3 regions of the Cronobacter turicensis genome follow, and region 2 is predicted to be linked to each of the others. Evidence: predicted binding sites of a transcription regulator. Region 2 holds the regulator's gene; each other region holds the start of a gene.
What was found. The regulator sigma-54, encoded in region 2, starts transcription at its own class of promoters, with help from an activator protein. The targets are predictions, from matches to a motif close to GTTGGCACANNTTTCGCTNT.
Positions count from the first base shown of each region.

Region 1 (5,699 bases), 1.6 Mb from region 2:
GGTGGAAAACGCCAGCCGGTCGCCTCTGGCCGTCAGTTCGGCAAGCGGCAGGCGCGCCTGATCTTCCTGCTCCGCCAGCCACGGATTTTCAAATGCCTGCATAAACAGGCGGTCGATCAACTGCTGCATCGCCTGGCCGCCGCTGCCGTGGGCGAGAGTAATGGTGTTCATGCGTCGCACTCCTCTGAACGATACTGATACCAGGCGGCGCAGGCTCCTTCGGAGGAGACCATTAGCGCGCCGAAGGCGTTTTGCGGGTTACAGCGGGCGCCGAAGAGCGGGCACTGGGCCGGTTTACAGCGGCCTGTCAGCACCTCGCCGCAGCGGGCTTCGGGGGAATCGTTGACCTGCTGCGGCGCGGGCGCGAAATGCGCCTCGGCGTCAAAGGCTTGAAACGGCGCGCGAAGCCGCACGCCGGAGTGGCGGATCACCCCCAGCCCGCGCCATTCGCTGTCGCCCTCGACGTGAAACACCGTGTCGATCGCCTGCTGCGCCGCCGGGTTGCCCGCGTCCGGCACCACGCGGCGGTACTGGTTTTCCACGCGGCTTTCTCCGGCGATACGCTGCTCGACCAGCATCAGCACGCCCTGTAACAGATCCAGCGGCTCGAAACCGGCCACCACCAGCGGGCGCGCGAAACGCCCGGCGATGAAATCATACGGGTCGGTGCCTATCACCATGCTGACATGCCCTGGCGCCAGAAACGCGTCAATCTGGTTATCCGGCTGCTCCAGCAGGCTTTGCAGCGTCGGGATAAGCGTAATGTGCTGGCAGAAAAAGTAAAAATTGCGCACGCCGCGCGCTTTCGCCTGAATAAGCGTCAGCGCCGTGGCGGGCATGGTGGTTTCAAAGCCTAAACCGAAAAACACCACGTCGCGCTCTGGCTGCTGTTCGGCGATTTTCAGCGCGTCCATCGGCGAATAGACGATACGCACGTCCGCGCCCTGGGCTCTCGCCTGGAGCAGCGAGCCGTTTTTGCCCGGCACGCGCATGGCGTCGCCGAAGGTGCAGAAGATAACGCCGGGACGGCGGGCGATTTCGGTGGCGTTGTCGATGCGTCCCATCGGCAGCACGCAGACCGGGCAGCCGGGGCCGTGGATAAACTCAATGTTCTCCGGCAGCAAGCGATCGAGGCCAAATTTAAAAATGGCGTGGGTGTGGCCGCCGCACACCTCCATGATACGCAGCGGTTTCTGCGCCGTGTGGTTTAAGAGCGGCGCGCGTTCGCACAGCCGGTCCATCAGGCGCAGCACCCGTTCCGGGTTGCGGTATTCATCGACATAACGCATCAGCGGTTCTCCTCGCCATACAGCAGCGCGCCGACATCCGGCTCCACCTCAAACATGGTTTGCAGCGCCTCCAGCGTGTCGCGCGCCTCGCGCTCATTAATCAGGCTCATGGCGAAACCGACATGCACCAGTACCCACTGGCCGAGGCGCGGCTGGCCGTTATCGTCATGCGTGCCTACCAGCGTTAAATCGACATCACGCCGCACGCCGCACACCTCGACGCGGGCGAGATTGTCTGAGAGCAGTTCGCAGACCTGCCCCGGAATGCCTATGCACATCGCTGTTCCTCCAGCCAGGCGAGCCACGCGTTCATGCCGTCGCCGCGCATGGCGGAGACCAGCAGGATAGTGATATTCGGGTTGACCTGGCGCGCGTACGCCATGCATTGCTCGACGTCGAAGTTCAGGTACGGCAGCAGATCGATTTTATTGAGCAGCATCAGCGAGGCGGCGGCGAACATATGCGGGTACTTGAGCGGCTTATCTTCGCCCTCGGTCACGGAGAGCACCGCCACTTTGTGACGCTCGCCGAGATCAAATCCCGCCGGGCAGACCAGGTTGCCGACGTTTTCAATAAACAGCACGCCGTTATCGGCAAGCGGCAGGCGCGCCATCGCCTCCTGAACCATCTGTGCGTCGAGATGACACCCTTTGCCGGTATTAACCTGTATCGCCGGGGTGCCGGTGGCGCGAATGCGCTCGGCGTCGTTCACCGTCTGCTGATCGCCTTCGATAACGGCGCAGGGCGTGGTATCGAGCAGGCGTTTGAGCGTCTCGGTGAGCAGCGTCGTTTTGCCGGAACCGGGGCTGGAGACCAGATTCAGCGCCAGTTGACCGCGCGCGGCGAGCCGCTGGCGGTTGCGCTGCGCAATCTGGTTATTTTTATCGAGCACGTTGATTTCAATCTCCACCATTTTGCGCTGGCTCAGGCCAGGCGCATGGGTGCCCGCTTCGCCGTGGCCGTAATCGAGAGCGCCATCTGGCGCTATTTCAGGCGAGAACGTGTTGAGGCTTATCGTGGCGATGGGGGCCGCGGCGCGCGGCGCGGCGGCAAAGGGGGCGGCGCGAAACGGCGAGTGCGGGTTGCGCTCATCGCCTTCTATATAAAGGTTGCCGTGCTGGCAACCGCAGGTCGTACACATCTTCTACTCCTGTTCTATTTCCAGACGCTTGATTTGCACGCTGTCATCGGCATCGATGCGCAGATCCGCGCTGTGACAATGCGGGCAGCGGCGTACCAGCATCGTGAGTAACTCGACATTCCGCTGGCAGTGGGGGCACCAGCACTGCGCCTCCTGCTGGCTTAAATGCAGCGCGCAGCCCTCGGCGCGGGTGTCGCGGCACGCCAGATCAAAGCAAAACTCCAGCGCGCTGCGCTCGACGCAGGAGAACGCGCCGATTTCCAGCCATACGCCGGTGACCTTGCGTGCGCCAAGCTGCTGCGCCTGCTGTTCAATAATTTCCACTGCCCGCTGGCAGAGGGTGAGTTCGTGCATAACGCCTCCGGTACGCTTTGCGTTTGCGAATGCCATAAGCAATGCAATAACGGTGCCAGCGCGGGAGAAGGGTGGCGGAAGGCTGTCGCGGCGGGTGTCGAGGCTGTCGAAATGACATGTCATGACAGACGGCGTGACGTGACGTTTCAGAATAAATCTATTAAAAACAGATAATTAAAAAATGGCATGGTTCCTGCTACAGAGGGTTATCTCTGTTAAATGAGCTAACCACTATGATCCTGTCCGAACTAAGCCAGAAGGCGGAGTTTATCGCCGACCGTCACCGCGCGTTACAGACGCACTGGCACACCTACTGCAATACGCTGGTCCAGGCCATTACGCTGTCGCGTCAGAAGCTGCATCACTCGCTCGGCTGCGAGCCGCAAAACGGGTTGTGCTTCTTTCTCTTTGAGCATTTCGCCATCCGCGTGGAGCAGGCCGAAGGCTTTCACTGCCGCACCATTAACTACCTGATAGCCCGCCGCGACGGCAGCGAAGAGACGCTGCTCGCCACCGCACAGCTTGACGCAAAAGGCATGCTGGATGGCGCGGTGGATATCCGCGACCGCGAGCGGGTGCTGGCGCACTACCTCGACAAAATCGGCGCGCTGTACGACGGGTTGTATGACGCCGTCCAGCACGACACGCCGCTGCATATCAGCGAGATCCTGGCGGCCCGCGACGCGTCGTCACATTAACCGGGCGACGTGTCGCCGACTGTCGAAATCGTCCGTCGTCGTCACTTTTCGTCAAAAATGTCCATCACCTGAGGAACACCTGGTGAACCGTTTTATCATTGCCGACTCCACGCTTTGCATCGGCTGCCACACCTGCGAGGCTGCCTGTTCAGAGACGCACCGCCTGCATGGACTGCAATCCAGGCCGCGCCTGACGGTTATGCGTAACCAAAAAGATTCCGCCCCACAGCTTTGCCACCACTGCGAAGACGCGCCCTGCGCGCAGGTCTGTCCGGTGAACGCCATCACGCGCGAGGCGGGGGCGATTCAGCTCAATGAAAGCCTGTGCGTGAGCTGCAAACTGTGCGGCATCGCCTGTCCGTTCGGCGCGATTGAATTCTCCGGCAGCCGCCCGCTGCATATCCCCGCTAACGTCAACAGCCCGAAAGCGCCCCCCGCGCCGCCTGCGCCTGCGCGCGTCGGCGCGTTTCTCGACTGGACGCCTGGCGTGCGCGCTGTTGCGGTGAAGTGCGATCTCTGCCAGTTCGACGCTGACGGCCCGGCCTGCATACGCACCTGTCCAACCGGCGCGCTGAAGCTTGTTGATAACCACGACATCGCCCGCGCCAGCCGCCGTAAACGCGAACTGACCATTAATGCCGATCTCGGCGACTTATCGCTGCTGCTGCAACCGCGCGGAGGAGAATAATGAACGCGATTTTCTTATATCAGGGCGCGCTGGCGGCCTTTGGCGCCGGGCTTGCGCTCGCGCTGCTGAGCGCCTGGCATAAGCCGCTCAGCGCACGGCTTGCCGGTCTTGGCGGCGCGCTGGGTTGCCTGTGCGCGCTGGCGACGGGCGGCGGGCTGCTGCTCAACGTCAACGACGGGCCGCTTACGACGCATATCGGCTCGCTCGCGGTGCATCTCACCGCCTTTAACGCAATCTGGCTTGCGACACTCGGCCTGCCGGGCTTCTTTATTTGCCTGTTTACGCTTATCACCCCGCGCGACGGGCAGGCGCGCGCCAGCGGGGCGCTTATCAACCTGCTGCTTGGCGCCGCGACGCTCGCGGTTACCGCCCAGAGCCTCGCGACGCTGGTGGCGATGGCGGAAATCATGGCGCTTGCCGCCGTGTTCCTGACCGGCGACAGCGCGGGCGGCAAGCTCTGGTTTGCACTGGGGCGTCTCGGCACGCTGCTGCTGGCGCTCGCCTGCTGGCTGCTGTGGCGACAGTACGGCACGCTCGACATGCTGGCGTTAAGCTCGCTCACTGCCGGGCAGCCGTTCGGCGCCATCATCTGGCTGCTGGGACTGACGGGCTTCGGGCTGCTCGCAGGCGTAATCCCGCTGCACGGCGGCGTGGTGCAGGGCCATGCGCAGGCCGCCGCGCCCGCCGCCGCGCTCTTCTCCGCCGTGGTGCTGAAAGTGGGGCTCTACGGCATCCTGGTCTTTTCGCTGATGAACGCCGCGCTGCCGCTCTGGTGCGGCGTGCTGGTGCTGGTGCTCGGCATGGTGACTGCGTTTATCGGCGGGCTTTACGCGCTGCTTGAGCACAACATCCAGCGGCTGCTGGCGTACCACACGCTTGAGAACATCGGCATTATTCTGCTGGGGCTCGGCGCGGGGCTTGTCGGCATTTCGCTTGGCGAGCCTGCGCTGGTGGCGCTCGGCCTGGTGGGCGGGCTTTATCATCTCTTCAACCACAGCCTGTTTAAAACCACGCTGTTTCTCGGCGCGGGCGCGGTCTTTCACCGCACCGGCCTGCGCGATATCGAAAAGCTCGGCGGCATCGGCAAAACCATGCCGCTTATTTCGATCTCCATGCTGGTGGGCCTGATGGCGATGGCCGCGCTGCCGCCGCTGAACGGCTTTGCGGGCGAGTGGGTGATTTATCAGGCGTTCTTTGACCTGGGCGCGCAGCCGCTGTTTATCACCCGTCTGCTTGGGCCGCTGCTGGCGGTGGGGCTCGCGATTACCGGCGCGCTGGCGGTGATGTGTATGGCGAAGGTCTACGGGGTGACGTTCCTCGGCGCGCCGCGCACGCAGGCCGCCGCGCAGGCGACCGACGCGCCCTGGCTCATGCGCTTGTGTGTGATGGGGCTTGCACTGTGCTGCGTGGCGGGCGGCGTCGCCGCGCCGTGGCTGTTGCCGCTGCTGGGCCGCGCCGTCCCGCTGCCGATCGTCACTTCCGGCACCACCGTTTCGCAGCCGGTGATCACGCTGCTGCTGGTGGGCTCG
Region 1 covers NZ_CP165997.1:2,378,619-2,384,317, reverse strand. Annotated here, with positions in the region: gene hypE (hydrogenase expression/formation protein HypE) at 1-171, opposite strand, end outside; gene hypD (hydrogenase formation protein HypD) at 168-1,289, opposite strand; gene AB8W27_RS11370 (HypC/HybG/HupF family hydrogenase formation chaperone) at 1,289-1,567, opposite strand; gene hypB (hydrogenase nickel incorporation protein HypB) at 1,558-2,430, opposite strand; gene hypA (hydrogenase maturation nickel metallochaperone HypA) at 2,434-2,784, opposite strand; gene hycA (formate hydrogenlyase regulator HycA) at 3,018-3,482, shown strand; gene AB8W27_RS11350 (4Fe-4S dicluster domain-containing protein) at 3,565-4,170, shown strand; gene hycC (formate hydrogenlyase subunit 3) at 4,170-5,699, shown strand, end outside.
Region 1: the regulator sigma-54 is predicted to act here: its motif matches at 2,825-2,844, upstream of hypA (hydrogenase maturation nickel metallochaperone HypA).

Region 2 (5,699 bases):
CTCATCGCTTACCGGCAACTGCTGGAAAAGCTGGCGCTTTCTCCAGAAAATGTGGCTTATGTCGGCGATGATTTGATTGACTGGCCGGTAATGGCGCAGGTCGGGCTAAGCGTCGCGGTAGCGGATGCGCATCCGCTGCTCACGCCGAAAGCCGATTACGTCACCCATATTGCAGGCGGCCGCGGCGCGGTGCGCGAAGTGTGCGATCTCCTGCTGCTGGCGCAGGGCAAACTAGATGAGGCCATAGGGCAATCCATATGAGTAAGACCAGACGCTGGGTAATTATCCTGCTGGCGCTGGCCGCGCTGGTGCTGATTGGCATTAACCTGGCCGATCAGGATGAGGCCGGCCCAACGACGGTAAACAGCAACGAGCCGACCTATCAGAGCGAGCAGTCGAATACCGTTGTCTATAGCCCGGAAGGCGCGCTGAACTACCGCCTGGTCGCGCAACACGTTGAATATTTTTCCGAAGACGGCGTCTCCTGGTTTACACAGCCGGTAATGACCACCTTCGATGCCAATAAAGTGCCGACCTGGTCGGTCAAGGCGGATCGTGCCAAACTGACCAATGACAGGATGCTCTATCTCACCGGTCATGTGGAAGTGAACGCGCTGACGCCCGATTCACAGTTACGCAAAATTACGACCGACAAGGCGGAGATTAACCTGGTCACCCAGGACGTTACCTCTGATACGCTTGTTACTCTTTACGGCACCAGCTTTAATTCCAGCGGCCTGAAAATGCGCGGGAACCTTCGCAGCAAAAATGCCGAGCTGATTGAAAAGGTTAGAACCTCCTATGAAATCCAGAATAAACAAACTCAGCCTTAATCTCGTACTGACCAGTACGCTGCTGGCGGCAGGCTTCCCGGCGTTCGCGCTGACGGGCGATACCGAACAGCCTATCCACATTGAATCTGACCAGCAGTCGCTGGATATGCAGGGCAATGTCGTCACCTTCACCGGTAATGTCGTGGTAACGCAGGGCACGATTAAAATCAACGCCGATAAAGTCGTCGTGACGCGCCCGAGCGGTGATAAAGGCAAAGAGGTGATTGACGGTTACGGCAATCCGGCCACGTTCTACCAGATGCAGGACAACGGCAAACCGGTGAAAGGCCACGCCTCCACAATGCACTACGAGTTGCAAAGCGATTTCGTGGTGCTGACCGGCAACGCCTATCTTGAGCAGCTCGACAGCAACATCAAAGGCGACAAAATCACGTATCTCGTGAAAGAGCAGAAGATGCAGGCGTTCAGCGAGAAAGGCAAACGCGTCACCACCGTACTGGTGCCATCGCAGCTGCAAAATAAAGACGGCGCCGCTCAGGCGCCGGCCCAGAAAAAGAGTAATTAAACCCCTATGGCAACCCTCATTGCGAAACACCTGGCAAAAGCCTACAAAGGCCGCCGCGTAGTGGAAGATGTCAGCCTGACGGTAAATTCAGGCGAGATTGTCGGCCTGCTTGGCCCCAACGGCGCGGGCAAAACCACGACGTTCTATATGGTGGTGGGCATCGTTCAGCGCGACGCGGGCGACATCATCATTGATGATGAAGATATCAGCCTGCTGCCGCTGCACGCCCGCGCGCGTCGCGGCATCGGCTATCTGCCGCAGGAAGCGTCGATTTTCCGCCGCCTGAGCGTCTATGACAACCTGATGGCCGTCCTGCAAATTCGCGACGACCTCAGCACCGAGCAGCGCGAAGATCGCGCCAAAGAGCTGATGGAAGAGTTTCACATCGACCATCTGCGCGACAGCCTCGGCCAGTCGCTCTCCGGCGGTGAACGCCGTCGCGTCGAGATTGCCCGCGCGCTGGCCGCGAACCCGAAATTCATTCTGCTTGATGAACCGTTCGCCGGCGTCGACCCGATTTCGGTCATCGACATTAAACGCATCATTGAGCATCTGCGCGACAGCGGCCTCGGCGTGCTGATTACCGACCACAACGTGCGTGAAACGCTGGCGGTCTGCGAGCGCGCTTACATCGTCAGCCAGGGCCACCTTATCGCCCACGGCACCCCTGAAGATATCCTGCAGGACGAACAGGTTAAACGCGTATACCTTGGGGAAGAGTTCAGACTCTGATAGGGTAGAGCAACAGGCAGAAACGGCGCGCTACCCGGCGCGCCCTGCCGCAACAGGTCTTTTGACGTTTACACCTGAGGATTTTTGCTCTGAATATGAAGCAAGGTTTGCAACTAAGGCTAAGCCAACAGCTCGCCATGACGCCGCAGTTGCAGCAGGCCATCCGCTTGTTGCAATTGTCCACGCTGGAGCTTCAGCAGGAGCTGCAACAGGCGCTGGAGAGCAATCCCCTGCTTGAGCAAACCGACATTCACGACGAAATTGCCACTCAGGAAACGCAGGACAGCGAAGGGCTGGATACTGCCGAAGCGCTGGAACAAAAAGAGATGCCCGACGAGCTGCCGCTTGACGCCAGCTGGGATGAAATCTACACCGCGGGCACCCCGTCTGGCACCGGCACTGACTATATCGATGACGAGCTGCCGGTTTATCAGGGCGAAACCACCCAGAGCCTGCAGGATTACCTGATGTGGCAGGTGCAGTTAACGCCCTTTACTGATACCGATCGCGCCATCGCCACGGCGATTGTCGATGCGGTGGACGATACCGGCTATCTCACCGTAACGGTGCAGGATATTCTCGACGGCATGGGCGATAACGATGACGACATCGGCCCTGAAGAGATCGAAGCCGTACTCAAGCGCGTTCAGCGTTTCGATCCGGTAGGCGTCGCCGCCCGCGATCTGCGCGACTGCCTGTTGATCCAGCTTTCGCAGTTTAGCGCCGAAACCCCTTTTCTCGCGCAGGCGCGCCAGATCGTCAGCGATCACCTCGATCTGCTGGCCAATCATGATTTCCGCAGCCTGATGCGTGTCACACGCCTTAAAGAAGACGTGCTGAAAGAAGCGGTCAATCTTATTCAGTCGCTCGATCCGCGCCCCGGACAGTCGATCCAGACCGGCGAGCCGGAATATGTCATCCCGGACGTGCTGGTGCGCAAGCATAACGGCCGCTGGACGGTCGAACTCAATGCCGACAGCATCCCCCGGCTCAAAATCAATCAGCAGTACGCCGCCATGTCTGGCAGCGCGCGTAACGAATCCGACAGCCAGTTCATCCGCAGCAATCTTCAGGAAGCTAAATGGCTTATCAAAAGTCTGGAGAGCCGTAACGACACGCTGCTGCGCGTCAGCCGTTGCATCGTCGAACAGCAGCAAGCGTTCTTCGATCAGGGCGAAGAGTATATGAAGCCGATGGTGCTGGCCGATATTGCTCAGGCGGTTGAGATGCATGAATCCACCATCTCCCGCGTCACCACGCAAAAATATCTGCACAGCCCGCGCGGCATCTTTGAATTAAAGTATTTTTTCTCAAGCCACGTGAACACTGAGGGCGGCGGCGAAGCCTCGTCCACGGCAATCCGCGCGCTGGTGAAAAAGTTGATTGCAGCGGAAAACCCCGCGAAACCCTTAAGCGACAGCAAGCTAACGTCTATGCTGTCAGAACAAGGAATCATGGTGGCCCGCCGTACCGTTGCGAAGTATCGAGAATCTTTATCCATACCGCCGTCAAATCAGCGCAAACAGCTGGTCTGACCCAACCGATAAGGAAGACACTATGCAGCTCAACATCACAGGACATAACGTCGAAATTACTGAAGCGTTGCGCGACTTCGTTAACGCCAAGTTCGCCAAGCTGGAGCAGTATTTCGAAAGGATTAATCAGGTCTATATTGTGCTGAAGGTGGAAAAGGTGACCCAAATCGCCGACGCCACCCTGCATGTGAACGGCGGGGAGCTGCATGCCAGTTCGGAAGGGCAGGATATGTACGCCGCGATTGACGGTTTGATTGATAAACTGGCGCGGCAGCTCACTAAACATAAAGATAAACTGAAACAACATTAATTGTCCGGGCGTTGCGCTGGGACATCGGCGGCTCGCGGCCCGTGCGGCGAGCCGCCGCACCAGAAAACGCTTAGGTGAAATTATGATGAATAATGATACGGCTCTGCCATTGAGCAATGTTTTAAACCAGGAATGCACCCGCAGCGGCGTACACTGCCAGAGCAAAAAACGCGCCCTGGAGATTATCAGCGAGCTGGCGGCAAAGCAGCTCAGCCTGCCGCCGCAGGTCGTCTTTGAAGCGATCCTCACCCGTGAGCGGATGGGCAGTACCGGAATTGGCAACGGCATCGCCATTCCGCACGGCAAACTTGAAGAAGATACGCTGCGCGCCGTCGGCGTTTTCGTCCAGCTCGAAACGCCCATCCCTTTCGACGCCATTGATAACCAGCCCGTCGATTTACTCTTTGCATTGCTGGTGCCGGCAGATCAAACCAAAACGCATCTGCATACGCTCTCTCTGGTGGCCAAAAGACTGGCGGACAAAACGATTTGTCGCCGTCTGCGCGCCGCGCAAAGCGATGAAGAGCTCTACCAGATAATCACTGAAACCAGTGAAGAGAATGAATGACCGTGCCGAGAGGCACAACCCAGGAGGCACCGGTTACCCGGTCTGAAGTGTGGAGAAACAGCAGATGGTTCTGATGATCGTCAGTGGACGTTCAGGGTCAGGGAAATCGGTCGCCCTGCGTGCACTGGAAGATATGGGGTTCTACTGCGTCGATAACCTGCCTGTCGTGCTGCTGCCTGAACTGGCGCGCACGCTTTCGGAAAGGCAGATATCCGCCGCGGTGAGCATCGACGTTCGCAATATGCCGGAATCCCCGGAGGTGTTTGAGCAGGCGATGAACAACCTGCCGGACGCGTTCTCTCCGCAACTGCTGTTCCTCGACGCCGATCGCAATACGCTAATCCGCCGCTACAGCGACACGCGTCGCCTGCACCCGCTCTCCAGCAAAAATTTGTCGCTGGAAAGCGCCATTGATGAAGAGAACGATTTGCTGGAGCCGCTGCGATCGCGGGCGGATCTTATCGTCGATACGTCGGAAATGTCGGTGCATGAACTGGCGGAGATGCTGCGTACCCGTCTGCTGGGCAAGCGCGAGCGCGAACTTACGATGGTGTTTGAGTCATTCGGCTTTAAACACGGCATTCCTATCGACGCCGATTACGTTTTCGACGTGCGCTTCCTGCCGAACCCGCACTGGGACCCGAAACTGCGCCCGATGACCGGCCTTGATAAGCCCGTCGCGGCGTTTCTCGATCGCCATACGGAAGTTCACAACTTCATCTACCAGACGCGCAGCTATCTGGAACTCTGGCTGCCGATGCTGGAAACCAACAATCGCAGCTATCTGACCGTCGCGATTGGCTGTACCGGCGGTAAACACCGTTCCGTCTATATCGCCGAACAGCTGGCGGACTACTTCCGCTCGCGCGGTAAAAACGTTCAGTCCCGTCATCGTACGCTGGAAAAACGCAAATCATGACCGTAAAACAGACCGTTGAAATCACCAACAAGCTCGGGATGCACGCCCGTCCGGCCATGAAACTGTTTGAGCTGGTGCAGAGCTTTGACGCGGAAGTGTTGTTGCGTAATGAAGCGGGCACGGAAGCGGAAGCCAGCAGCGTCATCGCGCTGCTGATGCTGGATTCCGCACAGGGCGGGCATATCGAGATTGAAGCCACCGGACCGCAGGAAAAAGAAGCGCTGGCGGCCGTCATCGCGCTGTTTAACGCAGGCTTTGACGAAGACTGACCGCCCT
Region 2 covers NZ_CP165997.1:3,938,598-3,944,296, forward strand. Annotated here, with positions in the region: gene kdsC (3-deoxy-manno-octulosonate-8-phosphatase KdsC) at 1-261, shown strand, start outside; gene lptC (LPS export ABC transporter periplasmic protein LptC) at 258-833, shown strand; gene lptA (lipopolysaccharide ABC transporter substrate-binding protein LptA) at 802-1,359, shown strand; gene lptB (LPS export ABC transporter ATP-binding protein) at 1,366-2,091, shown strand; gene rpoN (RNA polymerase factor sigma-54) at 2,187-3,626, shown strand; gene hpf (ribosome hibernation promoting factor) at 3,649-3,936, shown strand; gene ptsN (PTS IIA-like nitrogen regulatory protein PtsN) at 4,019-4,504, shown strand; gene rapZ (RNase adapter RapZ) at 4,569-5,423, shown strand; gene npr (PTS phosphocarrier protein NPr) at 5,420-5,692, shown strand.

Region 3 (5,699 bases), 460 kb from region 2:
GGATAAGCTCGCGTATACATTCGAGCCGCACTTCTTTCAGCGGGTGAATGATTACCACAGTAAAAACGGCAAAGATCACCACTGGGAAATCACCAACGGCTTTCGCTATAAACTCGATCAGCACTGGCTGCCCTACCTTGAGTTGCAGTGGCTGGACCGCTGGAATGACTATCACCGTGAACAGTACCGGCTCCGCCTGGGGTTACGGTATTCGTTCTGACATAAAAAAAGCCGCTGAAGATTCAGCGGCTTTTTATTCATACCGGGCGGCGCGAACGCCTGCCCGGTTTACGGATGCGCCGTATTACTCTTCTTTCGCACCGCGCATGGCACGCTTACGATCGTTTTCCGTCAGGTGACGTTTACGGATACGCACAGACAGCGGAGTCACTTCAACCAGTTCATCGTCATCGATGAATTCCAGCGCCTGCTCCAGCGTCATTTTGATCGGCGGAACCAGAACCGTCGCTTCGTCCGTACCGGACGCGCGCATGTTGGTCAGTTTCTTACCGGTCAGGCAGTTTACCGTCAGGTCGTTAGAACGGCTGTGAATACCGATGATCTGGCCTTCATAGACTTCAGCACCGTGACCCAGGAACAGCTTGCCGCGATCCTGCAGACCGAACAGCGCGAACGCTACCGCTTTACCCTGACCGTTGGAGATCAGTACGCCGTTGTTACGCTGGCCCACTTCGCCCGGACGGATATCGTCGTAGTGGCTGAAGGTGGAGTACAGCAGACCAGTACCGGAGGTCATGGTCATGAACTCAGAACGGAAGCCGATCAGGCCACGGCTTGGGATCACGTAGTCGAGACGTACGCGGCCTTTGCCGTCCGGATTCATGTTTTTCAGGTCGCCTTTACGCTCGCCCAGCGCCTGCATCACAGAACCCTGGTGCTGTTCTTCAACGTCCAGCGTCACGTTCTCGAACGGCTCTTGTTTACGGCCGTCGATTTCACGGAAGATAACTTTCGGACGGGAAACCGCCAGTTCGAAACCTTCACGACGCATGTTCTCGATAAGAACAGACAGGTGCAGTTCGCCACGACCCGACACGCGGAACGCGTCAGCATCTTCGGTCTCTTCAACGCGCAGCGCCACGTTGTGCACCAGCTCTTTGTTCAGACGGTCAAGGATCTGACGAGAGGTAACGTATTTACCTTCTTTACCGCAGAACGGAGAGGTGTTGACGTTGAAGTACATAGAAACGGTCGGTTCATCAACGGACAGCGCCGGCAGCGCTTCGACATTCTGCGGATCGCAGATGGTGTCGGAGATGTTCAGCTCGCCAAGACCGGTAATCGCGATGATATCGCCAGCTTCCGCCAGATCGGTATCGATACGCTCCAGACCCAGGTGGCCCAGCACTTTACCGACTTTACCGTTACGGGTTTTGCCTTCGCTATCAATGATAGTGACCTGCTGGTTCGGCTTCACTTTACCGCGTTTGATGCGGCCGATGCCAATGACGCCAACGTAGTTGTTGTAGTCCAGCTGGGAGATCTGCATCTGCAGCGGGCCGTCGAGATCGACGTCCGGTGCCGGTACATGGTCAACAATCGCCTGATACAACGGGGTCATGTCTTCAGCCATGTCGCTGTGGTCCAGACCTGCGATACCGTTCAGCGCGGATGCGTAAACGATAGGGAAGTCCAGCTGTTCGTCGGTCGCGTCGAGGTTAACGAACAGGTCAAAGACCTGATCCACAACCCAGTCAGGACGCGCGCCCGGACGGTCAACCTTGTTGATAACCACGATAGGTTTCAGGCCATGGGCAAATGCTTTCTTGGTCACGAAGCGCGTTTGCGGCATGGGGCCGTCAAATGCGTCAACCACCAGCAGCACGGAATCAACCATGGACATTACACGTTCAACTTCACCACCGAAGTCGGCGTGCCCTGGGGTATCAACGATATTGATACGGTAATCATTCCATTTGATCGCGGTGTTTTTCGCGAGGATGGTAATCCCACGCTCTTTCTCCAAATCGTTGGAGTCCATCACGCGCTCTTGAGTTTCAGCACGTTCGTCGAACGTACCGGATTGCTGCAGCAGCTTGTCAACCAGGGTCGTTTTACCATGGTCAACGTGCGCAATGATGGCGATGTTACGCAATTTTTCGATCACAACTTTGCCTCAGGCATTAGAAATAGCGCGTTATTGTACACGTATTAATCGAAGGACTAAACAGGATCACAATCATCTGACGCAAACAAGTGTTGTCGCCAGGCTTTGTGATCCTTTTCACGCAGCGGTAAAAGGGCTATTAAACGTAAATTGCACCAACACAGTGCTTGTTTTTACACACAGGCACTATATTGGTGCAATCTCTCCATCGTGGTGCAGCCCTTTTGCACTATGACACGCATCATAGCGCCTTTTTGGGGGAATTTGAAAGTTGGCACAGATTTCGCTTTAAAGAATTCAGGGCGGCAACGCCAATTTTAATAAGTACTGAAGACCTCGTTACCACGACGACAATGACAAATCCGGGAGAGTTAAGTATGTCCGCTGAACACGTTCTGACGATGCTGAATGAACATGAAGTGAAGTTTGTGGATCTGCGCTTCACTGATACTAAAGGTAAAGAACAGCACGTCACCATCCCAGCCCACCAGGTAAACGCCGACTTCTTCGAAGAAGGTAAAATGTTCGATGGTTCCTCCATCGGTGGCTGGAAAGGCATCAATGAGTCTGACATGGTGCTGATGCCGGACGCCTCCACCGCTGTCATTGACCCGTTCTACGAAGAACCGACCCTGATTATTCGTTGCGATATCCTCGAGCCGGGCACCATGCAGGGCTACGATCGCGACCCGCGTTCTATCGCCAAGCGCGCGGAAGAGTACCTGCGCTCTACCGGCATCGCGGACACCGTTCTGTTCGGGCCGGAACCTGAGTTCTTCCTGTTTGACGACATCCGCTTCGGCAGCTCCATCTCCGGCTCTCATGTCGCTATCGACGACATCGAAGGCGCGTGGAACTCCTCCACCAAATACGAAGGCGGCAACAAAGGCCACCGTCCGGGCGTGAAAGGCGGTTACTTCCCGGTTCCGCCGGTAGATTCCGCGCAGGATCTGCGTTCCACCATGTGTCTGGTGATGGAAGAGATGGGCCTGGTCGTTGAAGCGCACCACCACGAAGTGGCCACCGCTGGTCAGAACGAAGTGGCGACCCGCTTCAACACCATGACCAAGAAAGCGGACGAAATTCAGATCTACAAATATGTCGTGCATAACGTCGCGCACCGCTTCGGCAAAACCGCGACCTTTATGCCGAAACCGATGTTCGGCGATAACGGCTCCGGTATGCACTGCCACATGTCGCTGTCAAAAAACGGCACCAACCTGTTCTCTGGCGACAAATACGCTGGTCTCTCTGAGCAGGCGCTGTACTACATCGGCGGCGTAATCAAACACGCTAAAGCGATTAACGCCCTGTCTAACCCGACCACCAACTCTTACAAGCGTCTGGTCCCGGGCTACGAAGCGCCGGTGATGCTGGCTTACTCCGCGCGTAACCGCTCTGCGTCTATCCGTATCCCGGTCGTGGCGTCTCCGAAAGCGCGTCGTATCGAAGTGCGCTTCCCGGACCCGGCCGCTAACCCGTACCTGTGCTTCGCTGCCCTGCTGATGGCTGGTCTTGACGGCATCAAGAACAAGATCCACCCGGGCGAAGCGATGGATAAAAACCTGTATGACCTGCCGCCGGAAGAAGCCAAAGAGATCCCGCAGGTTGCCGGCTCTCTGGAAGAAGCCCTCCATGCGCTGGATCAGGACCGCGAGTTCCTGACCGCAGGCGGCGTGTTCACCGACGATGCGATTGATGCTTACATCGCGCTGCGTATCGAAGAGAACGACCGCGTTCGCATGACGCCGCACCCGGTAGAGTTCGAACTCTACTACAGCGTGTAATAATTTTTTGATGTTGATAGCCAGCGGATTTCAGGTTGTCGCCACTGCGTGAAATCCGCGAATGTTTTTTGTTGCCGTGGAAACTTTAGCCCATCTTCGGATGGGCTTTTTTCACCACCCGATACCGGTTTTAACGCCCTTTTTAGCGTTAAAACGCTATAATGCACTAAAATGGTGCAAACCCTGGGGGACTGCTGAATGGCAACAGGCACGCTGCCCGATGCTGGGCAGATCCTTAACGCATTAATCAATAGCATTTTACTGGTCGACGACGAACTGGCGGTGCATTACGCCAACCCGGCGGCGCAGCAGCTGCTCGCGCAAAGCTCACGTAAGCTTTATGGCACGCCCTTACCGGAGCTGCTGAGTTATTTTTCTCTGAATATCAGCCTGATGCAGGAGAGCCTGAACGCAGGGCAGGGATTTACCGATAACGAAGTGACGCTGGTGATCGACGGTCGTTCACACATTCTTTCCCTGACGGCGCAACGTCTGCCGGACGGCCTGATCCTGCTGGAGATGGCCCCGATGGATAATCAGCGGCGTCTCAGCCAGGAACAGCTCCAGCATGCCCAGCAAGTCGCCGCGCGCGACCTGGTACGCGGCCTGGCGCATGAAATCAAAAATCCGCTCGGCGGCCTGCGAGGCGCAGCGCAACTGCTAAGCCGCGCCCTGCCCGATCCGTCGCTGACGGAATACACCAAAGTCATTATCGAACAGGCCGACCGCCTGCGTAATCTGGTAGACCGTCTGTTAGGGCCGCAGCAGCCGGGCATGCACGTGACCGAAAGCATCCATAAAGTGGCCGAGCGGGTCGTGAAGCTGGTCTCTATGGAGCTGCCGGAAAACGTCACCCTGGTACGCGACTACGATCCGAGCCTGCCGGAATTTACCCATGACCCGGACCAGATAGAGCAGGTCTTACTGAATATCGTGCGTAACGCGCTCCAGGCGCTGGGCGAAAGCGGCGGCGAAATCACGCTGCGCACCCGCACCGCGTTTCAGTTGACGTTGCACGGCGTGCGCTACCGTCTGGCGGCCCGCATCGACGTGGAAGACAACGGGCCGGGCATCCCGGCGCATCTGCAGGATACGCTGTTTTACCCGATGGTCAGCGGCCGCGAAGGCGGCACCGGGCTGGGGCTTTCCATCGCCCGCAACCTTATCGATCAGCATTCGGGAAAAATCGAATTTAACAGTTGGCCAGGCCATACCGAATTCTCGGTCTTCCTGCCTATTCGGAAATAGAGGTGATTATGCAACGAGGGATTGTCTGGATCGTCGATGACGATAGCTCCATTCGCTGGGTGCTTGAGCGCGCGCTCACCGGAGCAGGCTTAAGCTGCACCACCTTTGAGAGCGGTAACGAGGTGCTGGACGCGCTGAGCACCAAAACCCCGGACGTACTGCTGTCAGATATTCGTATGCCGGGCATGGATGGCCTGACGCTGTTAAAACAGATAAAACAGCGCCATCCGATGCTTCCGGTCATCATTATGACCGCGCATTCCGATCTCGACGCCGCCGTCAGCGCCTATCAACAGGGCGCGTTTGATTATCTGCCGAAACCGTTTGATATCGACGAGGCGGTGGCGCTGGTGGAACGCGCTATCAGCCACTATCAGGAACAGCAGCAGCCGCGCAGCGCGCAGGTTTTCGGCCCTACCACCGATATCATCGGCGAAGCGCCGGCGATGCAGGATGTGTTTCGCATTATCGGGCGTCTCTCCCGCTCCTCTATCAGCGTGCTGATTAACGGCGAATCGGGCACCGGTAAAGAGCTG
Region 3 covers NZ_CP165997.1:17,558-23,256, reverse strand. Annotated here, with positions in the region: gene ompL (porin OmpL) at 1-220, shown strand, start outside; gene typA (ribosome-dependent GTPase TypA) at 305-2,128, opposite strand; gene glnA (glutamate--ammonia ligase) at 2,506-3,915, shown strand; gene glnL (nitrogen regulation protein NR(II)) at 4,114-5,163, shown strand; gene glnG (nitrogen regulation protein NR(I)) at 5,172-5,699, shown strand, end outside.
Region 3: the regulator sigma-54 is predicted to act here: its motif matches at 2,399-2,418, upstream of glnA (glutamate--ammonia ligase).